DNA from 4 places in the Methylobacillus pratensis genome. Region 4 is predicted to be linked to each of the others. Evidence: predicted binding sites of a transcription regulator. Region 4 holds the regulator's gene; each other region holds the start of a gene.
The links. Region 4 encodes sigma-54, which starts transcription at its own class of promoters, with help from an activator protein. Its sites were predicted from a motif close to TGGCACNNTTCCTGCT; they were not measured.
Positions count from the first base shown of each region.

Region 1: a site for sigma-54 is predicted at 2,703-2,718, ahead of ACW4YW_RS00160 (LLM class flavin-dependent oxidoreductase). Genes of this name have one in related genera too.
Region 2: a site for sigma-54 is predicted at 3,949-3,964, ahead of ACW4YW_RS09325 (SelT/SelW/SelH family protein). Genes of this name have one in related genera too.
Region 3: a site for sigma-54 is predicted at 2,660-2,675, ahead of ACW4YW_RS08900 (CmpA/NrtA family ABC transporter substrate-binding protein). Genes of this name have one in related genera too.

Region 1 is NZ_JBSUSR010000001.1:32,032-37,552, reverse strand. Features, by position in the region: gene ACW4YW_RS00170 (ABC transporter ATP-binding protein) at 1-270, opposite strand, end outside; gene ACW4YW_RS00165 (LLM class flavin-dependent oxidoreductase) at 409-1,578, opposite strand; gene ACW4YW_RS00160 (LLM class flavin-dependent oxidoreductase) at 1,597-2,661, opposite strand; gene ACW4YW_RS00155 (HAD family hydrolase) at 3,404-4,060, opposite strand; gene ACW4YW_RS00150 (LLM class flavin-dependent oxidoreductase) at 4,258-5,521, opposite strand, start outside.
Region 2 is NZ_JBSUSR010000003.1:385,620-391,140, forward strand. Features, by position in the region: gene ACW4YW_RS09305 (TonB-dependent siderophore receptor) at 1-1,285, opposite strand, end outside; gene ACW4YW_RS09310 (DUF2322 family protein) at 1,459-1,770, opposite strand; gene coq7 (2-polyprenyl-3-methyl-6-methoxy-1,4-benzoquinone monooxygenase) at 1,767-2,387, opposite strand; gene ACW4YW_RS09320 (S41 family peptidase) at 2,445-3,875, opposite strand; gene ACW4YW_RS09325 (SelT/SelW/SelH family protein) at 4,072-4,359, shown strand; gene ACW4YW_RS09330 (EAL domain-containing protein) at 4,498-5,283, shown strand; gene ACW4YW_RS09335 (hypothetical protein) at 5,414-5,521, shown strand, end outside.
Region 3 is NZ_JBSUSR010000003.1:293,202-298,722, reverse strand. Features, by position in the region: gene ACW4YW_RS08910 (protein kinase domain-containing protein) at 1-1,126, shown strand, start outside; gene ACW4YW_RS08905 (nitrate- and nitrite sensing domain-containing protein) at 1,262-2,533, shown strand; gene ACW4YW_RS08900 (CmpA/NrtA family ABC transporter substrate-binding protein) at 2,881-4,182, shown strand; gene ntrB (nitrate ABC transporter permease) at 4,251-5,141, shown strand; gene ACW4YW_RS08890 (ABC transporter ATP-binding protein) at 5,155-5,521, shown strand, end outside.
Region 4 is NZ_JBSUSR010000003.1:110,417-115,937, forward strand. Features, by position in the region: gene lptC (LPS export ABC transporter periplasmic protein LptC) at 1-262, shown strand, start outside; gene lptA (lipopolysaccharide transport periplasmic protein LptA) at 321-827, shown strand; gene lptB (LPS export ABC transporter ATP-binding protein) at 916-1,638, shown strand; gene ACW4YW_RS07920 (RNA polymerase factor sigma-54) at 1,658-3,124, shown strand; gene hpf (ribosome hibernation-promoting factor, HPF/YfiA family) at 3,155-3,481, shown strand; gene hprK (HPr(Ser) kinase/phosphatase) at 3,591-4,550, shown strand; gene rapZ (RNase adapter RapZ) at 4,554-5,396, shown strand; gene ACW4YW_RS07940 (PTS sugar transporter subunit IIA) at 5,444-5,521, shown strand, end outside.

The sequences.
Region 1 (5,521 bases), on a different contig from region 4:
GCGCACGTCATACAGGTATTGGAACAGGGACTCCCCGACCCAGATCAACACCGTCAATGCGGCAAGCAATAGCAGTTGGTCGCGTGGCTCCGCGATGCCCAGCCCAGCCAGGAAGGAAGCCTTCTGGTTGACGACGACATCGACCGCCACGCCGATGAGTATCTCGGGCAGGATGTCGAAAATCTTGTTCAGCAGGGAATAGATGGAAGCGATCCACGCATCGCGCCGGTATTGGCGGGCATGGTTGAATAACCGTCGAAGAGGATGCATATGGGATGTAGTGGGCAAAGTTTTGATTTTATCAGCCAGGCATAAAATATCAGCCACATTGTGACTGCGGGTTTGACCGCCTGGAAACGTAAAAACCCCATGCCTCAGCATGGGGTTTTCTTGAGCGACGGTAGGAGATTAACCGACTGCGCGCAAAGCAGGCGCGCTATCATGGCCGCGCACCAAGGGCAGTACTTCCTCCCCTACCCGGTAAGCCTCTTCCAGGTGCGGCGTGCTGGCGAGGATGAAAGCATCCGCGCCGAGCCTGACCAGGTCATCCAGGCGCTCGGCCACCTGCTCATAGCTGCCAACAATGCCCTGGGTCTGCCCGCCGCGTAGCAGGCTGAGACCGGACCAGACGTTGGGATGGATGATGAAGTCTCGGTAATCATTGAGCTCCTTCGGCGCATTGCTGCGCTGGCGGCTGGCGCCGACGGAATCCCCGGTTTGCTGGGCAAAACGCTTGTAGCGCTCGCGCGCAGCGTCATCAAGGTTTTCAAACCCGCGCTGCACTTCGCGCCAAGCCTCCTCCTCGGTGCGGCGGGCAATGATGTCCACGCGCACTGCGCATTTGATCTTGCGGCCCAATGCGGCAGTGCGCTCCTTCACGCGGTCGAACTTGTCGCGCAACTGGTCGAAAGGCTCCAGCCATGAAAGGTAATAGTCCGCATGCTTGGACGCGGAAGCCAGGGCCGCGTCGGACGAGCCTGAGAAGTAAATCTCAGGGAAATCCTGGCCCAGGAGCTGGGCCGGCAGGGCCGCATTCTCCACCTGGTAGAACTTGCCCTGGTAGGAAAAACTGTTCCCGCTCCATACGCCGCGCAATACGTCCAGGAATTCTGTCGTGCGCGCATAGCGGTCGTCGTGCGGCGCCACGTCGCCCCACCACAGCTGGGCAGGGCCGCCGCCGCCGGTAATTACGTTGTAAAGGGCACGGCCGCCGGTGGCGCGTTGCAGGCTGGCCGTCATGCGCGCAGCCACAACCGGGTTCAGGAAGCCGGGCTGGAACGCAATCATGAAACGGAAAGTACTGGTCTCGCGCGCGAGGAACGAGGAAATCGCCCACGGCTCGTCGGTCATCGGGAAGGAAGGGATCAAACCGCCTTGGAAGCCCGATATCTCGGCGGCACGCGCCACCTCGGCGATATAGTCGAGGTTGTTGAAGCCGTCGCCATGGCCACCGCTGAGGCCTTTCTGCACGATATGGTCGCCTTGCTGCTGCGACCAGTCGCCGCGGTGGTGCAGCTTGTTGCGCAGCGAGCTTGGCTCGCCGTGCGTTGGAATTCTCCAGAAAACATCAATTGCCATAATATATCGACTCCTCTATCAGGCTGCGCGCTGGCTGGCGCCATTTATCAGGGAACGCAGCGGCGGCAGGACATTCTCGCCAATGCGGTAGGCCTCTTCCAGGCTGGGGACGGCGCCCAGGATGAACTGCTCGACGCCCGCTTCCGCCAGCGCGGCCAGCTGTTCCATAACTTGCTCGAAGCTGCCGACCAGGGCGGCGCTTGCGCCGGTGCTGGCTGTGGTCAAGCCCTGCCACAACCCTGCGGTATTACTGTCATCGGCCTTATGGTCGGTCTGTTCGGCATAACGCTTGGCGTCGAATACCGCTTCTTCCTCGGTTTCGCGCGCCAGGACATCGACGCGCAGGCCGATTTGCAATGTACGGCCCTGCTTGCTTGCCAGGTTGCGTAAAAGCGAGATTTTCTTTGCGACTTCGTCCAGAGGCTGCGCTTCCAGCACATGCACATCGGCAAGCTTGGCTGAGAGGGCGTATGCCTCGTTCGTCTCGCCGGATAGATAGATGGGAGGAACCTTCTGACCGGAAAGGGGCCCTTGGAAGCCGCCTTGCAACACCTGGAAGAAGCGGCCGTCGAAGTCGTACCCGGTCGTGGTGATGACGTTGCGGGCCACGGTGACAAACTCCTCCACCCTTGGATACAAGTCCGCCTGCGCCGCGAAGTCGCCATGCTGCCTGCGCTTCGCCTCATCGGGCTCCACGCCGATCTGCCAGGCAAAACGGCCTTCGGTAAAGCGCTGGTAGCTCACCGCGTTCTTGGCGGCATAAACCGCCGAGCCGCGCGAGGCGTCGAACTCGGCCAGCACCGTCAGGTAGCGCGTCGCGCGGCTGAGGTAGCCGGCGACGATCCAGGATTCGTCGCCTTCAGGATCGTTCCTGACCTTGATGCCGTCGAACTTGGCCAGTTCCACCGCCTTGGCGATCTGGTGCAAATGGTCGAAATAATTGAACCGCTGGCCGCGAGGGTCGGTCACGCCCGGCAGGAAATAAGGCCGGCTGTCGGCCCTTTCGCCCCGGATGCGTTTTTCGGCGTCGGCATAGCGCCCATCCCCTGAGGTCGGCGCTTGCCAGAAAAATTTAACTGTCATGCATATCTCCGCGATATTTCTACTTAGATCATTATCCTTATCGCAGAAACCATGCCATTCGCCTTTAATTCCCATAATTATTTTATGGGAATTTACAGAGGTTTGAATCCTTTAGCTTATTTTACAGATTCATATTGCACGGGATTTTAATGCTGGACTTGAGGCAGGCATATTCGCGGCCCGAACTGTTTATATAAAAACACTTTAGCCCTTTAATTTGCTCCAAAATAAACAGTTGCTCCAAAATAAACAGTTGCTCCAAAATAAACAGTTTCTACTCAATAAGCAGCCATCTCTCGATTAAACAAGACTTGGTTACGGACTCTTTTTTGACCTGTAAAGATTAATGCTGTCTTTCAAATCGATTGTCACGGAGCGCGCGACCTCAGCGTAATCGGGGTCTTGGGAAGCATATAGGATTGCCCGTGAAGAGCTGATAATCAAGCCGGTGCCGTTTTCAGTCTGGCCTGCCTTGGCCAGTTCTCTGCGGCTTTAAAGCCCCCCCAATATCATGAGTCGCGTCGACAATGTTCTTTAAAAAGCCAAATATCGCGTCTGTTTGGCTTTTTAAATGTGCTCAGGAAACCAGAACAAGTCAGGGTCGAGCTACACACAATGAATTGCTTTCCTCACAGGATTTCTCTAATTTTTCAATAAAGTTCATTTTTACTCAGCATTAGGTTGCCACATTTTCATCCGGTCCATTTTCAACAACGCTTTCTGTGCAAAACTACGGTTTATCCTATCCGTCTAAACCACGCCTGATGATGTCAGACAGCAGCAGCATGTCATCCACCGTCCGCTCCGCGCCTGCCTCCAGCAATCTGTCGGCTGCCATGGTGCCGGTATAGGCACATACCCGCATGTCGGCGGCGACCGCCGCCGCCACGCCGACATCGGTATCCTCGATTACCAAGCAGGCGGAAGGCTTGACTCCCTGGCTTTCTGCCGCCTTGAGATAGACGTCGGGCGCCGGCTTCGGCCTGCCCAGGTCTGCGGCACTGAATATCCTGTCGTTGAAATAAGGCAGCAAGCCGGTGATATCCAGCATTTCATGCACTTTGGCGGCACTGCTGTTGGAAGCCACGCAGTGCGGCAACTGTAGCTGCCGCAACACCTGCTCTACGCCGGCGATAGGCTGCAAGCCGTTGCGCAATGCGGCATCGCGCCTGGGCCGGTAGCGGGCAAGAAAATCCGCACCCGGCCGGCGGCCATAAATGCGGGCGATGATGTCCATGCACTGTTCGAGCGAATGGCCGACAAAATGCCTGGCCATCTCCTCGATCCGGGCAGGTATGCCTTCCTCGTTCAATACGTCGACAAATATCTGGTTGGTGATTTTCTCGCTATCGACCAACACCCCGTCACAGTCAAACACGACTAATTCATAAGCAGGCATGATTCCCTCATTGCCCAGGAGCCGTTAACAAAACCCTGCCGGCGTTGTGGCCCTGCCTTGCCGTACTACATGTACTGCTGCTTTTGGTAGGACGGCTAGCCATAATCGCCGAGCTTGGTTGGCGGCTCTAAGGTACGCTGTTCAAAGCGCAGAATGATGCCTTAAAACCAGGAGCTGTGCAGCTCCCGGCGTTCATCTTAAGCGCGCAATGCTTCCGGCGACGCCTGGGTGTTTGGATTGGCTGGCCGGTCCAGCCCCAGCCTTTCGCGGTAGGTATTGCCGCTGTACTCCTTCTGGAAGATGCCGCGGCGCTGCAGCTCTGGCACGACCAAACGGGCGAAGTCCTCCAGCCCCTTGATGGAGTAAGGCGGCACAACATTGAATCCGTCCGCACCCTTCTCGACGAACCATTGCTCGATCAAGTCGGCCACGGTTTTTACCGAGCCGATGGCCTGGATATGGCCGCGCGCCACCCGGAACTTGAGCACCAGTTGGCGGATGGTGAGGTTTTCGCGTCGGGCCAGCTCCAGTTGCTGCTGGAAGCGGCCGCGCCCGTTCTCGCCCGCGTCGTAAGGCAAGTCCGGCAACGGGCCGTCCAGGGGATATTGCGAAAGGTCGAAACCGCCGAATTCCAGGTCGCTGAAATCCACCAGCTCCTGCAGCTCGCCGTATTTGTCCTGCGCTTCCTGGTCGGTTTCCGCCACCACCACGTTCAGGCCCGGGGTAATCTTGAGCTGGTCTTCCGCCCTGCCGTATTTCGCCATGCGGCTCTTGACGTCGGCATAGTAATCCTGCGCCACCTTGAGCGAGGTTGCCGAGCTATAGGTCATTTCCGCCACGCGCGCGGCAAACTCCCTGCCGGTATCCGAATTGCCCGCCTGCACGAATACGGGATATCCCTGGATCGGCCTTGGATAATCGAGCAAGCCTTCGGAAGAGAAATAGTTGCCCTTGAAGCTCACCGGGTGTGCGGATGCCAGGTCATAGAAGTTGCCGGCGTGCCTGTCGGGATGGTCGAATGCATCGTCGTCCCAGCTGTCCCATAACGCCTTGGCCAGGTTGACGAACTCTTCCGCGCGATCGTAGCGCTGCTCGTGCGAGCGATTATCCTGTATGCCGAAATTCTTCACCGTGGCGGGATTCAAGGACGACACCACGTTCCAGCCGGCGCGACCGCCGCTGATATGGTCGAGCGAGGTAAACTGCCGGGCGATGTTGTAGGGCTCGGAGAAGTTCGTATTGACCGTGGCGACCAGGCCGATATTCTTGGTCTGCGTCGCAATCGCGGAAAGCAAGGTGAACGGCTCGAAATGGAAGTTGGACGGGTTTTTGGCCGCCTGCGGCGTCAGCTCGCCTGAACGGCCGATGAAATCGGCCACGAAGAAGGTATGGAACTTCGCCTCCTCCGCGATCTTCGCGGCGCGTATCCACCATTGCAAGTCCGGGCGGCCGTTTTCCTTC
Region 2 (5,521 bases), 280 kb from region 4:
AGTGGTTGAGGCGCTTTTGCGACCTAGAGCCAAAGTTTGACCATCCTACCCAGTTGGGTTCTGGCAGAGTGGCGATGCTATCGAAGCTGCTAAGCGCAATGTAGCCTGTGCCGGTGCCACTGGCTCGGCCATAAGCGCGTGACCAGCTGGAGCCGACTACCAATTCATGCTCACGGCCTGCGAGAGAGAAGGGGCCGGACGCATAGATGTCGGCAACATATTCTTTGAAAGTGTCATGGTAATTGCCGCCGTAATATATCAAGCCCGCCCCTGTATTAGGGTCTTCATTGCCCATGACATAAAACAAATTGGACTGGCCGGTTTCAGTCTTACGTGAAAACTGCGTCTTGATCTTCCAGCCATTATTGAAGGTATGGGTTAGCTCAGCAAAGCTGGTGTTGTTGAGGGTGTTCCAGTAAGTCCAGTCCGGTGCCGGCATGGTGGAACGGCTGTAATGTCGCTTGGAACCATCTGCATATAGCAAGGGCAGCGCTCCCCAGGTTGGAGTATTGCTGTTGTTTTGCTGATAGGTATGGCCAAAGGCCACGGCGGTGTTGTCGGTAATATCTGCCTCAATGATGCCGTAAGCCAGGTTGCGTTCCTGGCTGTAGTGGTCGAGGTAGGAGTTGCGTTTTTGGTGCGCCATGATCAGGCGTCCACGCACGTTGCCTGCTTCATTGAGTGGGCCGGAGATATCCGCATCTATGCGGCGCCTGTCCCATGAACCCACTGTTAGGTTGATCTTGGCCTGGAAATCACTGGTGGGACGCTTGCGTACGAAATTGATGGTGGCGGATGGATTACCGGTAGCTGTCAGCAGGCCATTAGCACCCCGCAATACCTCGATACGGTCATAGATGATGCTATCCATGTCGCCGATCAGCAATCCAGTTTGAAAAGGAACGCCTATACCGTCGATCTGGAAGTTAGTGATGTCCGAGCCCCGGGCAGTATAGTAAGTGCGGTCAGTCTCGGCGCGTTCTACACGGATACCGGTAGCGAGATCCAGCACGTCATTGACCGAAGACAGCTTGAAGTCATTGATCAAGCTATTGGTAATGACTGAGATCGACTGCGGCGTTTCCTTCAATGAAGTGTTGAGCTTTGTCGCAGTTGTACTGGTCTTGGTGGTGTAGGACTTGGTGGTTTCCGTCACTTGAGGCTCGGAGGCACCTTCAGCCTTCACCTGGATTTCAGGCAATGTATCCTCAGCCAAGGCCAATTGGCCGGTCGACAGGCAAAGCAGTGCCAATACTCCTGCACGGAGTTTAAAACGAGGTTGCATTATTCATTTCCCTGATGAATTAAAAAGCGGTGAAATGATAATGGGTGCTATTGGTAATGTGAATAATTTGCAAAGAAAAATAACAACAATTTACATTTTTTAGGTATTGGAAATGCGGAGTTATGGCAATTTTGGAGTTGATGCAACAAAAAGCCCCGATTGGGGCTTGGGGGCTAGATAATGTTGACGTTGAGCGGTTGTTCGTTCCTGATGATCTCGAACAAGCGATCAATATTGGGATGTTTGCCCGGGTTGGCCTCGGCGTCGCCGGTATGCTCGGCATAAATCTCCAGCCCTTCCCGGGCCGCCGCCACGCTGATGCTGCCGTATTTCTTGTAAAGGTGGTGGTATACCTTCACGGAGCCTTGGCTGCCCGGCTTGTTCTCAATGGAGCCTGCCGCACTGCCCTTGATGTCGAGAAGCTCGATTTTCTGGATATGGTCGCTGGACTCGAGGCCAGCCAGTATTTCGCTGAATGTCGTCATAGATGATAAGTCGTCGTTGTCATGATGTTGGAAAGAATGCGTATGCCTGCCTTGAGCGGTAACGGGAGCCCGGTTGCCCCTTGCGTAGCCGCCTGCTGCGCATGGCCCGCCGCATCGGCTTGTATCTGGCTGATGATTGTGCGGCTTTTTTGGTCGTCGGCGTTCAATGTCTCAAGATGGCGGGCCAGTTGATTGCCGGCCTGGCGTTCGGTTTCCGCTGCGAAGCCTAGGTTCCAACGGTCTCCCAACGCGCCTGCGAGCAATCCCAGGCCAAAAGAGCCGCCGTAAAACAACGGATTGAGCAAACTGGTGTGGCTACCCAGTTCCTTGATGCGTTTTTCGCACCAGGCCAGGTGTTCGGCCCCCTGCTGTGCAGTTGCACGAAGCGTGGCGGCTGTTTCAGGGCTGCGCGCACTAATGGCTTGACCGCTGTAGAGGGCTTGTGTGCATATCTCGCCGGTATGGTTGGCCCGCATCAAGGCGGCGGCATGACGCTTGTCTTGTTTCTCAGTAAGCGTTTCTGGCAGGGCGGCGCCTGGATATGGGCGCTGGCTGGCCGGCGTGGCCAACAGCGTGCGCAGGCCTTTGTCGAATTCAATGATGAGGCGGTCTAGCATGGCGGGAATTGCAGGATTGCAGAGGCCAGGCCGCCAGAGGGCGACCTGGGGTTTTGCTTATTTGCGTTGCAGGATCTGCAGGCCCTTCAGCAGGTTGAGCGCCTGGTTGAACTGGTAATCGGCCTTGGAGCCTGGCTCGATCGGGCCGCTTGGCGCTGCCTTGTCCTTCTGCTCCTTGCTGTCAGGCTCGGCAGCAGGTGCCTCGGGCTTGGTATCCTCTTGCTCGGCTGGAGCGGGCTGGACGATAGGAGCCTCTTCCCCGTCCTTGGGGTTGCTCAGGTGGCGGCTCAGGTCAGCCTCGCGCAGCATTGCCGCGTGCTCTTGCGAGTTGACCGTTGCCTCTTCCACCAAGATGTCTGGCACGATGCCCTTGGCCTGGATCGAACGACCCTTCGGCGTGAAATAGCGGGCGGTGGTGAGCTTGATGGCCGCACCGTTGTTCATCGGCAGGATGGTTTGCACAGAGCCCTTGCCGAAGGTCTGGGTGCCCATGATGATCGCTCGCTTGTGATCCTGCAATGCGCCGGCGACGATTTCCGAAGCGGATGCGGAACCGCCGTTGACCAGCACTACGATAGGCAGGGTCTTGAGGTCGGCTGGCAAGTCGCGCAGGTAGTCTGCGCGTGCGCCGCCACGCACGTAGTTTTCAGGGTTGGCGGTGAGGCGCATCTTGGCTTCTTCGCCCCGGCCTTCGGTATAGACCACCAGCTCGCCCTTGGGCAGGAAGGCTGCGGAAACACCGACACCCGCGTTCAGCAAGCCGCCAGGGTTGTTGCGCAGGTCGAGGATCAGGCCCTTGAAGGCTTCCTTGTTCTGTTCGCGCATGGCTTTCAGCGCCTTTGCGAGGTCTTCGCCGGTATGCTCCTGGAATTGGGTGACGCGGATATAGGCATAGCCGGGTTCAGACAGTTTGTACTTGACGCTTTGGGTCTTGATGATGGCGCGCGTGAGCACAAAGGTCAGCGGCTTGGCTTCGCCCTTGCGCAACACGGTCAGGTTGATCTTGGTATCTGGCTTGCCGCGCATGCGCTTGACGGCATCGGTGAGCGTCATGCCTTTCACCGGCGTGTCGTCCAGTTTCATGATCAGGTCGCCGCTCTTGAGGCCGGCCTTGTATGCGGGTGTGTCCTCGATCGGGGCAACTACCTTGACGAAACCGTCTTCCATGCCGACTTCAATGCCCAGTCCACCGAATTCGCCCTGGGTGCCTGCCTGCAAGTCCTTGAATGCATCAGCGTCCAGGTAGGCCGAGTGGGGGTCCAGCCCGGATAGCATGCCGTTGATGGCTTCGGTCAGCAGCTTCTTGTCTTCAACCGGTTCTACATAGTCGCTCTTGATCTTGCCGAATACTTCGGCAAATGTGCGTAGGTCATCGAGCGGCAGCTGCGGCTTGGTTTCCTTGTCCGCAATGGCGGAGTAACTCAAGCTCAGCATGACGCCAAGCAACGGGCCTGCGACGATCAAGCCGATCTTTTTAAGTTTGCGCATGTAAAACGATTCCTCAATGGAAAAACCAGAATGGTTGAATACTAATGGTTGTAATTGGAAGACAGGGAGCGACTAGCCCATTTTCCGCTATTTATGTTGTCATTGCAAAACGTTGGAGAGTATCGCACAGTCATTTTTTGCTTTTCAATCACTTGAACGCTAAATTTCTTTATTTTACATATGGAGCTGTTAGTCAATGAGTCTGCCCAAGTTGCCGGAACTGGAAATCGAATATTGCACGCAGTGCCGCTGGCTGTTGCGAGCGGCCTGGATGGCGCAGGAGCTGCTGACAACGTTCGAGTCAGACATTAAGCGCGTCAGTCTGGTTCCGGGAACGGGAGGGATTTTTGAGGTCAGGTTGAATGGCGAGCTGCTATTTTCTCGCAAGGAGCACGGACGTTTTCCCGAGTCGAAGGAATTGAAGCAACTGGTGCGCGACCGTATCGATCCCGAGCGCGATCTCGGCCATAGCGATCGCAAGTAGCTGAAATTTAATTATTTAAATAGGATTTTGCGGGAGGGAAATAATATCCGACTAAAATAGTTGGAAATAACTCTTTAAATGTAAATTGTTCTCATTTATGATGTTTCCGGACAGGGATTTTGTGGAAGGTTCATCAACATGAATGCATTTAACCAATCGGAAATAGGAGCCTTATTGCTCGATCATGAGATTGAGCCGCACGACATGGCTCCCAACGAATTGCTGGACGTGGTGATGACACGGCAATTCGGCACTGATTATTTGCCTATCGTGGACGTGCAATCGATCGAGATGCTGGGCTATGAGGCCCATGCCCGGTTCTGGGCGCGCAACGGCAGGCCGTTGAATGCAGACAAGCTGAGGGTGAGCCTGCGCAAGAATCCGCTACTGCTGTTTCATCTCGAGCTGGAATTGAAGAAGCTGCAGATTGCCAGCTTTCCGGGCGAGGGCTGGCTGATGCTGGATCTTGACATGGATAGTTTCTTTGCCGGAGGCGAGGGGGAGGACAACCCATTCCTCGGCCTGTTCAAGGAATATGCCTGGTCCGAGCGCGAGATCGTCATCAATGTCGTCCAGAACCACACCATGCATGAGACTTTCCGCACCCAGCACATGATGGATCTGTTGCAGCATTCCGGCACCTCGGTCGCGTTGGAGGACGCCGGACTGTCCTGGGGCATGTTCTCCTTGAGCGCCTTTCTTGATGCCGCCATGGTGAAATTCAGCAGCCGTGCACTGCGGGAGCTGGACGGCAAGGCCGCACAGGCGATGGTGGACTGGCTGGTAGGAGCGGCGCGCAAGATCGGCGTGCAAACGGTGATGACCGACGTGGATACCTGCGCAGCCTTGGACTGGGCGCGAAAAATGCGCGTGGACTGCGTGCAAGGACGCTTGTTTTCCAAACAGAATCTGCAGGCGCATTAAGCGCCTGCTATCGCTGGACTTGGGCCAGTTGTCATCTCTTTCCAATTTTTATGACGCGAGGGAGTTGTATTGCGTTTGTAAATAAATAATAATTCCTCTCATTGTCATTATTAATTGTAGAGCCAGCCACATGAGCCCGGTCAGGCATCACGACACCATATCTTCCCTACCTGACGAAGCATCCGACCATACGATCTCGACTTGGGAACATACCATTCGCCAGGGAAACCGCGCCTAC
Region 3 (5,521 bases), 180 kb from region 4:
CGCCGCCGCCATCGCCAGCAACGCGAATGACCTAGACGCCGCTGCGAGGCGGATCGTGGAAGAAGCCCTTGAGCGCGGCAGCCGGGACAACCTGACGATACAGATTGTCAGGATAGACCGCCTAGACCAGCGCCGGCCCGGCCCGCTCTTGCCGTACCCGAGCCTTCCCGCGCCGCCCTTGTTGGAAGCACGGATGGATTTCGACGGCTACCATATCGTCAGGGAACTGCATCACAGCCACCGCAGCCACCTCTACTTGGCGATCGACAGCGATACCGGCCAGCAGGTGGCGCTCAAAACGCCGTCTACCGACCTGAGTGCAAACGCGGCGCAATTGAACCGCTTCGCGCTCGAGGAATGGGTAGCGCGGCGCATCAACAGCGCTCACGTGCTGAAACCGTGCAAACGCGAACGCAAACCGCAATATCTTTATATCGGCATGGAGTTCATCGAGGGCATCACCCTTGCGCAGTGGATGCGGGACCATCCCAAGCCGGACCTGGAAACGGTGCGCGGCATCGTCGAGCAGGTTGCCAAGGGTTTGCAGGCCTTCCATCGCGCCGAGATGCTGCACCAGGACCTGCGTCCGGAAAACATCATGATAGACCGCAACGGCGTGGTCAAAATCATCGACTTCGGCGCAGTCTGGGTCGCAGGCCTTGAGGAATGCAATGCGCCCGAAACCCTTCCCGTTCCGGGCGCCGTTCAGTACATGGCGCCAGAATACTTCCTCGGCGATGCCGCTTCGGCGCTTTCAGACCAGTTCTCATTGGGCGTCATCGCCTACCAGATGCTCACAGGCAAGCTGCCTTACGGCGCCCAGGCCGCCAAAATCAAGACCCGCGCGCAACTGCAGCGCCTGTCCTATACTTCCGCCATCGACGGGCACAGCAGCATTCCTTCATGGATAGACGACGCGCTGGCGAGAGCAGTGCACCCGGAACCGGAAAAACGCTACCCTGCCTTGTCGGAATTCATTCATGACCTGAGACATCCCAACCGGCAATTCCTCGACAGGCACAGGGGCGGGCTAGTGGAGAAGAATCCTCTCCTGTTCTGGAAGACGACCAGCCTGCTATTATTGCTGCTCGTCGTCGTCCTGCTCTACATCATCAAACTCTCCTGAACCTGCATGCATCCAGAAGAATCAAGGTTCCAGGAAGAAACTTGCTGTTCTGCCGCTGCCTTAGCCGATTGACAATCATCGTTGAACCAGCAACCGCCATGCTGTTGCGCATGATTTTTGCTACCGAGTTTTAATATGAAAGATATTTCTCCCGACCAAACCATCATCCTGGCCAAGATACGGCATATCGAGGAGCTCGAGCGGCTGTCGGTATGCACCGTGTTTGTCGAGACCATCGGCCTGACCATCCACCAGATCCAGGCAGAACGTGGCGCAAGCTGCCTTTACCTGGCTTCAAGCGGCCAGCGTTTCGGCAAGGAACGCAGCGAGATCATCGAGCAGAACCAGGGCCTGGAGCTGAAATTCCGCGAGGCATTGCAACGCCACCTGGACCATAACAGCATGGCCGACGCCAAGCAGCTCACCCTGGTTTCATGGATATTGCTCGGCTTCGACCAGTTGAAATCGCTACGCCACCAGGTGACCTTGCACAAGATTTCATTTCCCGATTGCATACAGTCGTTCAACCGCTTTATCGGCAGCCTGATTTCGCTGATCTTCGACATTACCGACAATGCCGTCAACAGCAAGATTTCCACTTATCTGCTCGCGCTTTACAACCTGGTGCAGGGCAAGGAGTTTGCCGGGCAGGAACGTGCCGTAGGCTCTTATATGTTCGGCTCCGGCCATGTGCAGCAGGAACACCAGCATAAGCTGCTGGAGCTGGTTGCCTTGCAGGACAGGCATTTCGAGCTGTTCTGCCAATTCGGCGGCAGCCCGTTGCAAAAGTCATGGGCGGCTTCGATGGATACCAGCATCCACCAGCGGCACCGGCAATACCGCAACAAGCTCACCCATGCGCAGGACGGCCAAGCCGTGAAAACGCACGACGGGGATGAGTGGTTCGAGCTCTGCAGCCAACGCCTCACCGATATCTGGCATATCCAGTGCCAGCTCATCAAGGGCATGCATGACATGCTGGAGACGCTGGTCAACGACGCGAAGAGCGACCTGGACAAGACCCGCCAGTACCTGCAGAAAGTGCGCCGCCAGCCGGCCCAGCCTGCTGCGTTGGACAGCGCTTTCTTTAATCTCTCCATCCCGGTGGAAAACGCCTACACCTTCCTCGCGCACGACAATCAGCACTCCTACCCCATGGAGTCCATCGTCTCGCTGCTGCAGCAGCAATCGCAGCAGATTGCCGAGATTGAAAACGAGCTGTCGGAAACCAAGAAAGCGCTGGCGGAGAGGAAACAGATCGAACGCGCCAAGGGGCTGCTCATGAGCAAGCGCGGCATCAGCGAGGTCGAGGCCTACAAAATCATGCGCAGCACCGCCATGGAACAGAACCGCAAAATCATCGATGTGGCCGACAACATCCTCGCCAGGCAGAATTCCCTATCCTGAGTGAGGTGATCGTGGTGCAACCGCACTCAGGTGGTGCAACCCGGCGCCGTCAGCCGGAATTAACAAAAATGCCGGAACCTAATAAATATCCTTAAAAAACAAGGAATTTATAAAACAAATTCTATTTGGCACGACAATTGCTGATGCCTGATTGAACAGCGGCAGCCAATGGCGGTTGCCATTGTTCGAGCAGCATCGGCAGCACCACCTTGCGGCGCGCATAGCAAGCCCGTGAGGCTTGAAGACCAAGGACAAAGGCGTCCTGATCGCAGACAACTCATCGTCTGCGATCAGGACGCCTTTTTTGTTTTGGCGCTCAACCTTAATCACTGATCCAGGGAGTCATGATGAGTAATTCCGAGCAAACACCGACATTGCCCGTACCTGCTGCCGGCAATGACAATATGGACCATGGCAGGCGGCGGTTTTTTCACCAGGCGATTGCCAGCACCCTGGGCGCCGCCGCCATGCTGGACATGGTGCCTTCCGCCATCAGCCGGCAGGCCTGGGCGGCAGGTTCAGACGCGCCTGAGCTTACCGAAGTCAAGATCGGCTTCATCCCGCTCACCGACTGTGCGCCGGTCGTGGTGGCGGCGCAGATGGGCTTCGACAAGAAATACGGCATCAAGATCACGCCCTCCAAGGAAGCCTCCTGGGCCGGCATCCGCGACAAGGTGGTCAATGGCGAACTGCATGCCGCGCACATGCTCTACGGCATGGTCTACGGCGTGCAGATGGGCATAGGCGGACAGCAGAAGGACATGTCTATCCTCATGACGCTGAACCACAACGGCCAGGGCATCACGCTCGCCAACCAGCTCAAGGAAAAAGGCGTCACCGGCGGCCAGACCCTCAAGCGCCTGCTCGACAACGAAAACCGCGACTTCACCTTCGCCCAGACCTTCCCCACCGGCACCCATGCGATGTGGCTCTATTATTGGCTCGCAGCTTACGGCATCAATCCGTTCAAGGATGTGAAGACCATCGTCGTGCCGCCACCGCAGATGGTCGCCAATATGCGCATCGGCAACATGGACGGCTATTGCGTCGGCGAGCCCTGGAATGCGCGGGCGATCCACGACAAGATCGGCTTCACCGTCGCCACCACCCAGGATATCTGGGCCGACCATCCGGAAAAAGTGCTGGGCACGACAGCGGACTTCATCGCCAAGAACCCCAATACCGCCCTTGCCGTCACCAAGGCCATCCTCGAGGCCTGCCGCTATATCGACGCCACGGCCAACCGCCCGGCCGTCGCCAAGCTGATTTCGGGCAAGGCCTACGTCAACGCGCCGGAACAGGTGATCGAAGGCCGCTTCCTCGGCCATTACGACAACGGCATCGGCAAGAAGTGGGAAGACCCGAACTACATGAAGTTCTTCAATGACGGCAAGGTGCCCTTCCCTTACCTCTCGGACGGCATGTGGTTCCTCACCCAGCACAAGCGCTGGGGCCTGCTGAAGACGGACCCGGACTACCTCGCCATCGCCAAGAAGGTCAACCGCATCGACATCTATACCGAGGCCGCCAAGTCGCTGGGCATTGCCGTGCCGAGCGACCCGATGCGCAGCAGCAAACTGATCGACGGTGTGCTGTGGGACGGCAAGGACCCCAAGGCCTATGCCAGCGCCTTCAAGATCAAGGCCTGAGCAGGACCAGCGGCGGCCGGGCCACTGCCCCGCCGCCAACCCAGTAACGTGATGCGAGGCGAATGATTATGAGCTCAGTCAGTATCAGCAAGGAAGACATCAAGACCATCATGAAAAGCGATCAAACCATCGTCAAACCTACAGCCGCCGCCAAACCGGTGGCGGTCGCCCGTCCCAGCGCCCTGGCGTCGAAGTCGCGCGCATTCTTCGAATGGGTGTTGCCGCCCGTCTCCGGCCTGTTGCTGCTGCTTGCCGTCTGGACGCTGATTTCACACCAGTCCCCCAACCTGCCGGGCCCGACCTCCACCTGGCACGCGGCAACGGCGCTGTTCAGCGACCCGTTCTACGTCAACGACCCCAATGACCAGGGCATAGGCTGGAACATCCTCGCCTCGCTGGAACGCGTTGGGCTGGGCTTCGGCCTTGCGGCCCTGGTCGGCATCCCGCTGGGGTTCATCATCGGCAGGTTCCAGTTCGTCTCGCGCATGGCCGCCCCCGTGATCGGTATCCTGCGCCCGGTGTCTCCCCTCGCCTGGCTGCCGATTGGCCTGCTGGTGTTCAAGGCCGCCAATCCCGCCGCGATCTGGGTGATCTTCATCTCCGCCATCTGGCCGATGATCATCAATACGGCGGTGGGCGTCTCCAAGGTGCCACAGGACTACATGAACGTCGCGCGCGTGCTCAACCTGTCGGAATGGAAGATCGTCACCAAGATCCTGTTCCCCTTCGTCCTGCCCTACATGATGACCGGGGTGCGCCTCTCCATCGGCGTAGCATGGCTGGTGATCGTCGCTGCGGAAATGCTCACCGGCGGCGTCGGTATCGGCTTCTGGGTCTGGGACGAATGGAACAACCTCGACGTCGAGCACATCATCATCGCCATCTTCGTGGTGGGCATCGTCGGCCTGTTACTGGAAGTGGCGCTCACCTCCATTGCAAAACGTTTCAGCTACGAATAAGGCGAGGCCCATCATGGAAAAAATCATACAGGAACGCTATGTGCAGCTCGAGAACGTCGATATGACCTTCTTCACCAAGAAAGGCACGTTCGAAGCGCTGAAGGACGTCAATTTCAGCATCCGCGAGGGCGAGTTCATCTCCATCATCGGTCACTCGGGCTGCGGCAAATCCACTGTGCTCAACCTGATCGGCGGCTTGCTGCGCCCGACGCAAGGCAACCTGTTCTGCGCCGGGCGCGAGGTCGCCGGTCCCGGGCCGGAACGCGCCATCGTGTTCCAGAACCATTCGCTGCTGCCGTGGCTGACCTGCGCGGAAAACGTCCACCTAGCAGTGGAGCGCGTGTTCGGCGCCAAGGAAGGCAAGGAAAAACTCAAGCAAC
Region 4 (5,521 bases):
GCAAGGGCCGAAAAGCGTGGTGCGCGCGGTCGGGATGGTCTACGACAAGAAGAACCAGACTATCCAGCTCAACAAACGGGTGCGCAGCCATTATGAACGCCCGGCTGCCACTAAGCGCACGAGCAGCAAGCCAAAAGCGGCAAGCAAGACCAGCACGGCAAGCAAGCCTAAGCAGGCGGCAGCCAAGCCTGCGGCTTCCAAGAACAGCAAGACGACATCCGGTAACAGCAAAAATGCCAAGCAGCCCACTAAAACCAAGTAGAACGACATTCTTCAGCGGAGACCCTATGCGCAACCTGCGTTATTCATTATTGCTTGCCATGTTGGCCGGCATGCTGTCTGCAACGGCACATGCCGAAAAGGCCGACCGGGAAAAGCCGATCGAGCTGGAGGCCGACTCCGTGCAGGTCAATGATGCCAAGAAGACCAGCACCTATACCGGCAACGTCATCCTGACCCAGGGCACGCTGGTGATCCGAGGCGACAGGCTGATCGTGCGCGAGGACAAGGAAGGCTTCCAGCACAGCACGTCCTATGGCAATCCCACCACCTTCAAGCAGAAGCGCGATGGCAAGAACGAATACATGGAAGGCAGCGCCCAGCGGATAGAGTATGATGGACGCATGGACAAGGTGCAGCTGTTTACCAAGGCATGGGTCAAACGCGGCGAGGATATCGTGCATGGCGACTACATCATGTATGACGCCAATGCCGAGTATGCGGAAGTCATCAGCGGCGGCTCGCAAGCGGCGACACCTGCAACACCCACTGGCCGAGTGCGGGCCATTATCCAGCCCAAGAAGAAACCCGCGGCAGAAACTCCCTGAGCTTGACGGCTATTTGGAGGGCCTTTGTCTGTATGCGGGCCGAAGGCAACCGCGCTTTATAGAGACGGCATCGATAGATATTGCATAAATGAGTGAATTAATCGTAGAAAGCTTACGCAAGAAATACAAGTCGCGCACCGTGGTGCAGGATATTTCCCTGCAGCTCAACAGCGGCGAGGTGGTCGGGTTGCTCGGGCCGAACGGCGCGGGCAAGACTACCAGTTTCTACATGATGGTGGGCCTGGTGCCCCTAGATGGCGGACGCATATTGCTGGATGGCAAGGATCTGAGCCGGATGCCCATACACCAGCGCGCGCGCATGGGCCTGGCCTACCTGCCGCAGGAGCCGTCGATCTTCCGCAAGATGACCGTGACGGAAAACATCCAGGCCATCCTCGAATTGCAGAACATGACGGCCGAGCAGCAGAAGGAACAGCTTGAATCCCTGCTGCAGGAGCTCCATATCACCCATATACGCAACAGCATGGCGGTGAGCCTGTCCGGTGGCGAGCGACGCCGGGTGGAAATCGCCCGATGTTTGGCGACCAATCCCAGTTTCATCCTACTGGATGAGCCGTTTGCCGGGATCGACCCGATTGCCGTGCTGGACATTCAGAAGATCGTGCGTTTTCTGACCGAGCGCAATATCGGGGTACTGATCACGGATCATAATGTCCGTGAAACATTGGGCATATGCGATCGCGCCTACATCGTGAATGAAGGCCGCGTATTCGCATCGGGGAAGCCCAGCGAGATCATACATAACGAAAGTGTAAGAGAAGTTTACTTGGGCAAGGATTTCCGCCTGTAGTCAACGCAGAATTAGAGAGATGAAACAAAGTCTACAGCTAAAATTTTCCCAGAACCTGGCATTGACGCCGCAGTTGCAACAGTCGATCAAGCTGTTGCAGCTGTCTTCGCAGGAACTCAACCAGGAGCTGGAGTCGCTGTTGCAGGCCAACCCCTTGCTGGAGCGCATAGACGGCCCGGACGGTGCTGCCGAGATGTCCGAAAGCTACAGTCCCGCTCCGGATGCCGCGGTCGCCGCTCCTGCCAGCGAGGCGCCTGCGCCAGCCAGCGAGGAGTTGCCGCGCGTTGACGAATTCGGCGGCGGGGACGATTACTTCGAATCTTTCCAGGGCAGCAACCGCTGGGAAGAGGGCGGCGCCAACAATGACGACGACAACGACTTCAGTTTCCAGGAAGCGGTCAACCTCACCTTGCGCGAGCACCTGCTGAGCCAGATCAAGCTGCTACCGCTGTCAGAACGCGACCAGACCCTGGCGATGGTGCTGGTGGACGCCATCAATGACGACGGCTATCTCGAGCAGTCGCTGGAAGAGCTGGCCGAGCTTCTGCCGGAAGAGCTCGAAATCGACCTGCTCGAGTTGGAAACCGCGCTCAAGCATATCCAGAACCTCGATCCGCCCGGCATCGGCGCCCGTAACCTGGCCGAGTGCCTGGCATTGCAGTTGCGCGCCCTGCCGGCAGATACGCCCTCCGTGGACCTGGCGATCAAGGTTGCCGAGCAACATCTGCCTTTGCTGGCGAGCCGCGATTACACGCGCCTGCGCAAACTGCTGCATTGCGACGACGATGTCCTGAAAACGGTGCAGCAGCTGGTGACCCAACTCAACCCACGCCCAGGCGGCGAGTTCAGCCATATCACCTCGGACCACTACATCCAGCACGAAATCGTGGTGAAAAAGGTGAAGGGCATCTGGATCGCCAGCCTCAATGACGAAGTGGTGCCCAAGCTGCGCATCAATCAGCTTTATGCCGGCATCCTGAAACGTAATCGCGATAGCTCCAGTCAATACCTTATGAGCCAGATGCAGGAAGCGAAATGGATGATCAAGAACATCCAGCAGCGTTTCTCCACCATCCTGCGCGTGTCGCAGGCGATTGTGGATAGGCAGCGCAACTTCTTCGAACACGGCGAGGTAGCCATGCGCCCGCTGGTGCTGCGCGAGATTGCAGACGAGTTGGGCCTGCATGAATCCACCGTGTCGCGCGTGACGACGAGGAAGTACATGCTCACACCGCGCGGCGTGTACGAGTTGAAGTATTTCTTCGGCAGCCATGTGGCGACGGAGTCGGGAGGGGCGTGCTCCGCCACGGCGATCCGCGCGTTGATCAAGCAGATGGTGAGCGAGGAAAACCCGAAGAAGCCGCTGTCTGACAACCAGATTACCGACATCCTTGGCAAACAAGGCATAGTTGTTGCAAGAAGAACCATAGCGAAATACCGCGAGTCTCTACAGATACCCGCGGCCAACCAGCGCAAGTCGCTTTGATTTGCGCGTTTTTCAAGTAAGGAGAGCGTTATGAATTTGCACCTGACCGGACATCACCTCGACGTTACCCCAGCCCTGCGCGAATATGTGCAGTCCAAGCTGGCACGACTCAGCAATCACTTTGACCATGTGATTGACCTCAAGGTCACGCTGAGCGTGGAGAAACTGGTGCAAAAGGCGGAAGCCACCCTGCATGTGCCGGGCAACGACCTGCACGCGGAATGCGGGGCGGAAAGCATGTACAGCGCGATTGACTCGCTGGCTGACAAGCTCGACCGCCAGGTAGTGAAACATAAGGAAAAAGTCAGCAACCACAACCAGGCATCCGGAGGTTTGAAGCACCAGGTGGTCGAGTAATCTTTTAGCGAAATGCTGCAAAAGAGTGCCAAGTCCGGTTTTCATGCATGGATTTGGCGCTCTTGCAGCAAATCCTTCCGCTTATTCATTCCCAAGGTATTAAGCACACATGGCTGAAATCAGTGTTACCCAGCTTTACAAGGATACGCGCCGCAAGCTCAAGCTGAAATGGGTAGCAGGGTTAGCCGGCGGCGATAACCCCCTGACCAGTGAAACCGTGACCAAGCCATCCCTGGCGCTGGTTGGTCACCTGAATTTTGTGCATCCCAACCGCGTGCAGGTGCTGGGTTGCGCAGAAATGGATTATTTACGCAGTCTCAAGGCGCGCGAGTTGTTCCAGGCCATCAAGAACCTGTTTTCCGCCGACTTGGCGGCGATCATTGTTGCAAATGGCGAAGAAGCGCCGGATGAACTGGTGGCCGCCTCCGACGAGTTCAGCACCCCCTTGTTTACCTCCCCGTTGCGCAGCCCCGGCCTCATGGACGTGCTCAGCCATTATCTTGCCCAGGCGGTGGCGATATCGGAAAGCCTGCACGGCGTGTTCATGGAAGTGCAGGGCTTCGGCCTTATGATCAAGGGCACGCCGGCAATCGGCAAGAGCGAGCTGGCGCTGGAATTGATTTCCCGCGGGCATCGCCTGGTCGCCGACGATATTGTCGACTTCTACCGTATCGCGCCGGACCGGCTGGAAGGGCGATGCCCGCCGCTGCTGCAGGACTTCCTTGAGGTGCGAGGGTTAGGCGTGCTCAATATCCGCGCCTTGTTTGGCGACAACGCCGTCAAGCCGACCAAGCCGCTCGACCTGATCGTGCAACTGGAAATGGCCGATACCATGGTGCCGCTCGACCGGCTCAAGATCAAATCCCAGCATGAAAAAATCCTCGAGGTCAAAGTTCCCAAGGTGGTGATCCCGGTAGCTGCCGGGCGCAATATCGCCGTGCTGGTGGAGGTTGCGGTGCGCAACCACATGCTGCTGCTGCGCGGCATCAACGGCACCAAGCAGTTCATGCAGCGCCAGCACCGCGAGATGGCACGCACTTCCCGCAAACTCAAATCGCAGGCGGAATAGGCCATGCAGCTTGTGATCGTCACCGGTCTTTCGGGTTCAGGCAAGAGCATCGTACTCAAGATGCTGGAGGACAGCGGCTACTATTGCATCGACAACCTGCCTGCCACCTTGCTGCACCAGGCTTCGGAGCACCTGAGCCAGGGAAACCACGAACGGGTGGCGATCAGCATCGATACCCGCAGCGCCTCGCTCGAGGCACTGCCCGGCAACATCCGTAAGCTCAAGGGCGAGGGCATCGAAGTGCAGGTGTTGTTCTTGGAGGCCAATGTCGAGACCCTGGTCAAGCGCTACAGCGAAACGCGCCGGCGCCATCCGTTGAGCAGCGACACCAGCACCCTGGCCGAAAGCATCAGCCACGAGCGCCATTTGCTGGAGCCGCTGGTGGACATGGGGTTGCGCATCGATACCAGCAGCCTTAGCGCCAATGCCTTGCGCAACTGGGTCAAGGAATTCGTGACGCAGAAGAACGGCGAACTGATCCTGCTGTTCTCCTCGTTCGGCTTCAAGCACGGTATCCCGTTGGATGCGGATTACGTGTTCGACGTGCGTTGCCTGCCCAACCCCTATTACGACCTGGAGCTCAGGCCGCAAACTGGTCAGGACAAGCCTGTATGCGATTTCCTCGAAGGCCACGACAGCGTGCACGGCATGTACGACGATATCCGCGGTTTTATCGAGCGCTGGCTGCCCAGTTTCATTGCCGACAACCGCAGCTACCTGACCGTGGCGATTGGCTGCACGGGCGGCCAGCATCGTTCGGTCTATTTCGCAGAGCGCCTTGCGGCGCATTTCCGTCACCAGCAATACCGCGTGCTGGTACGGCATAGGTCACTGGAGAAAAACTAGGCTGGCATCGCCGGCCGGAAAGCTCCTGAGGATACGGGATACAAAGCATGATAGGTATACTCATCATTGCCCATGGAACGCTGGGCGAAAGCCTGATTCACTGTGCAAGCCACGTCATGGGTTCG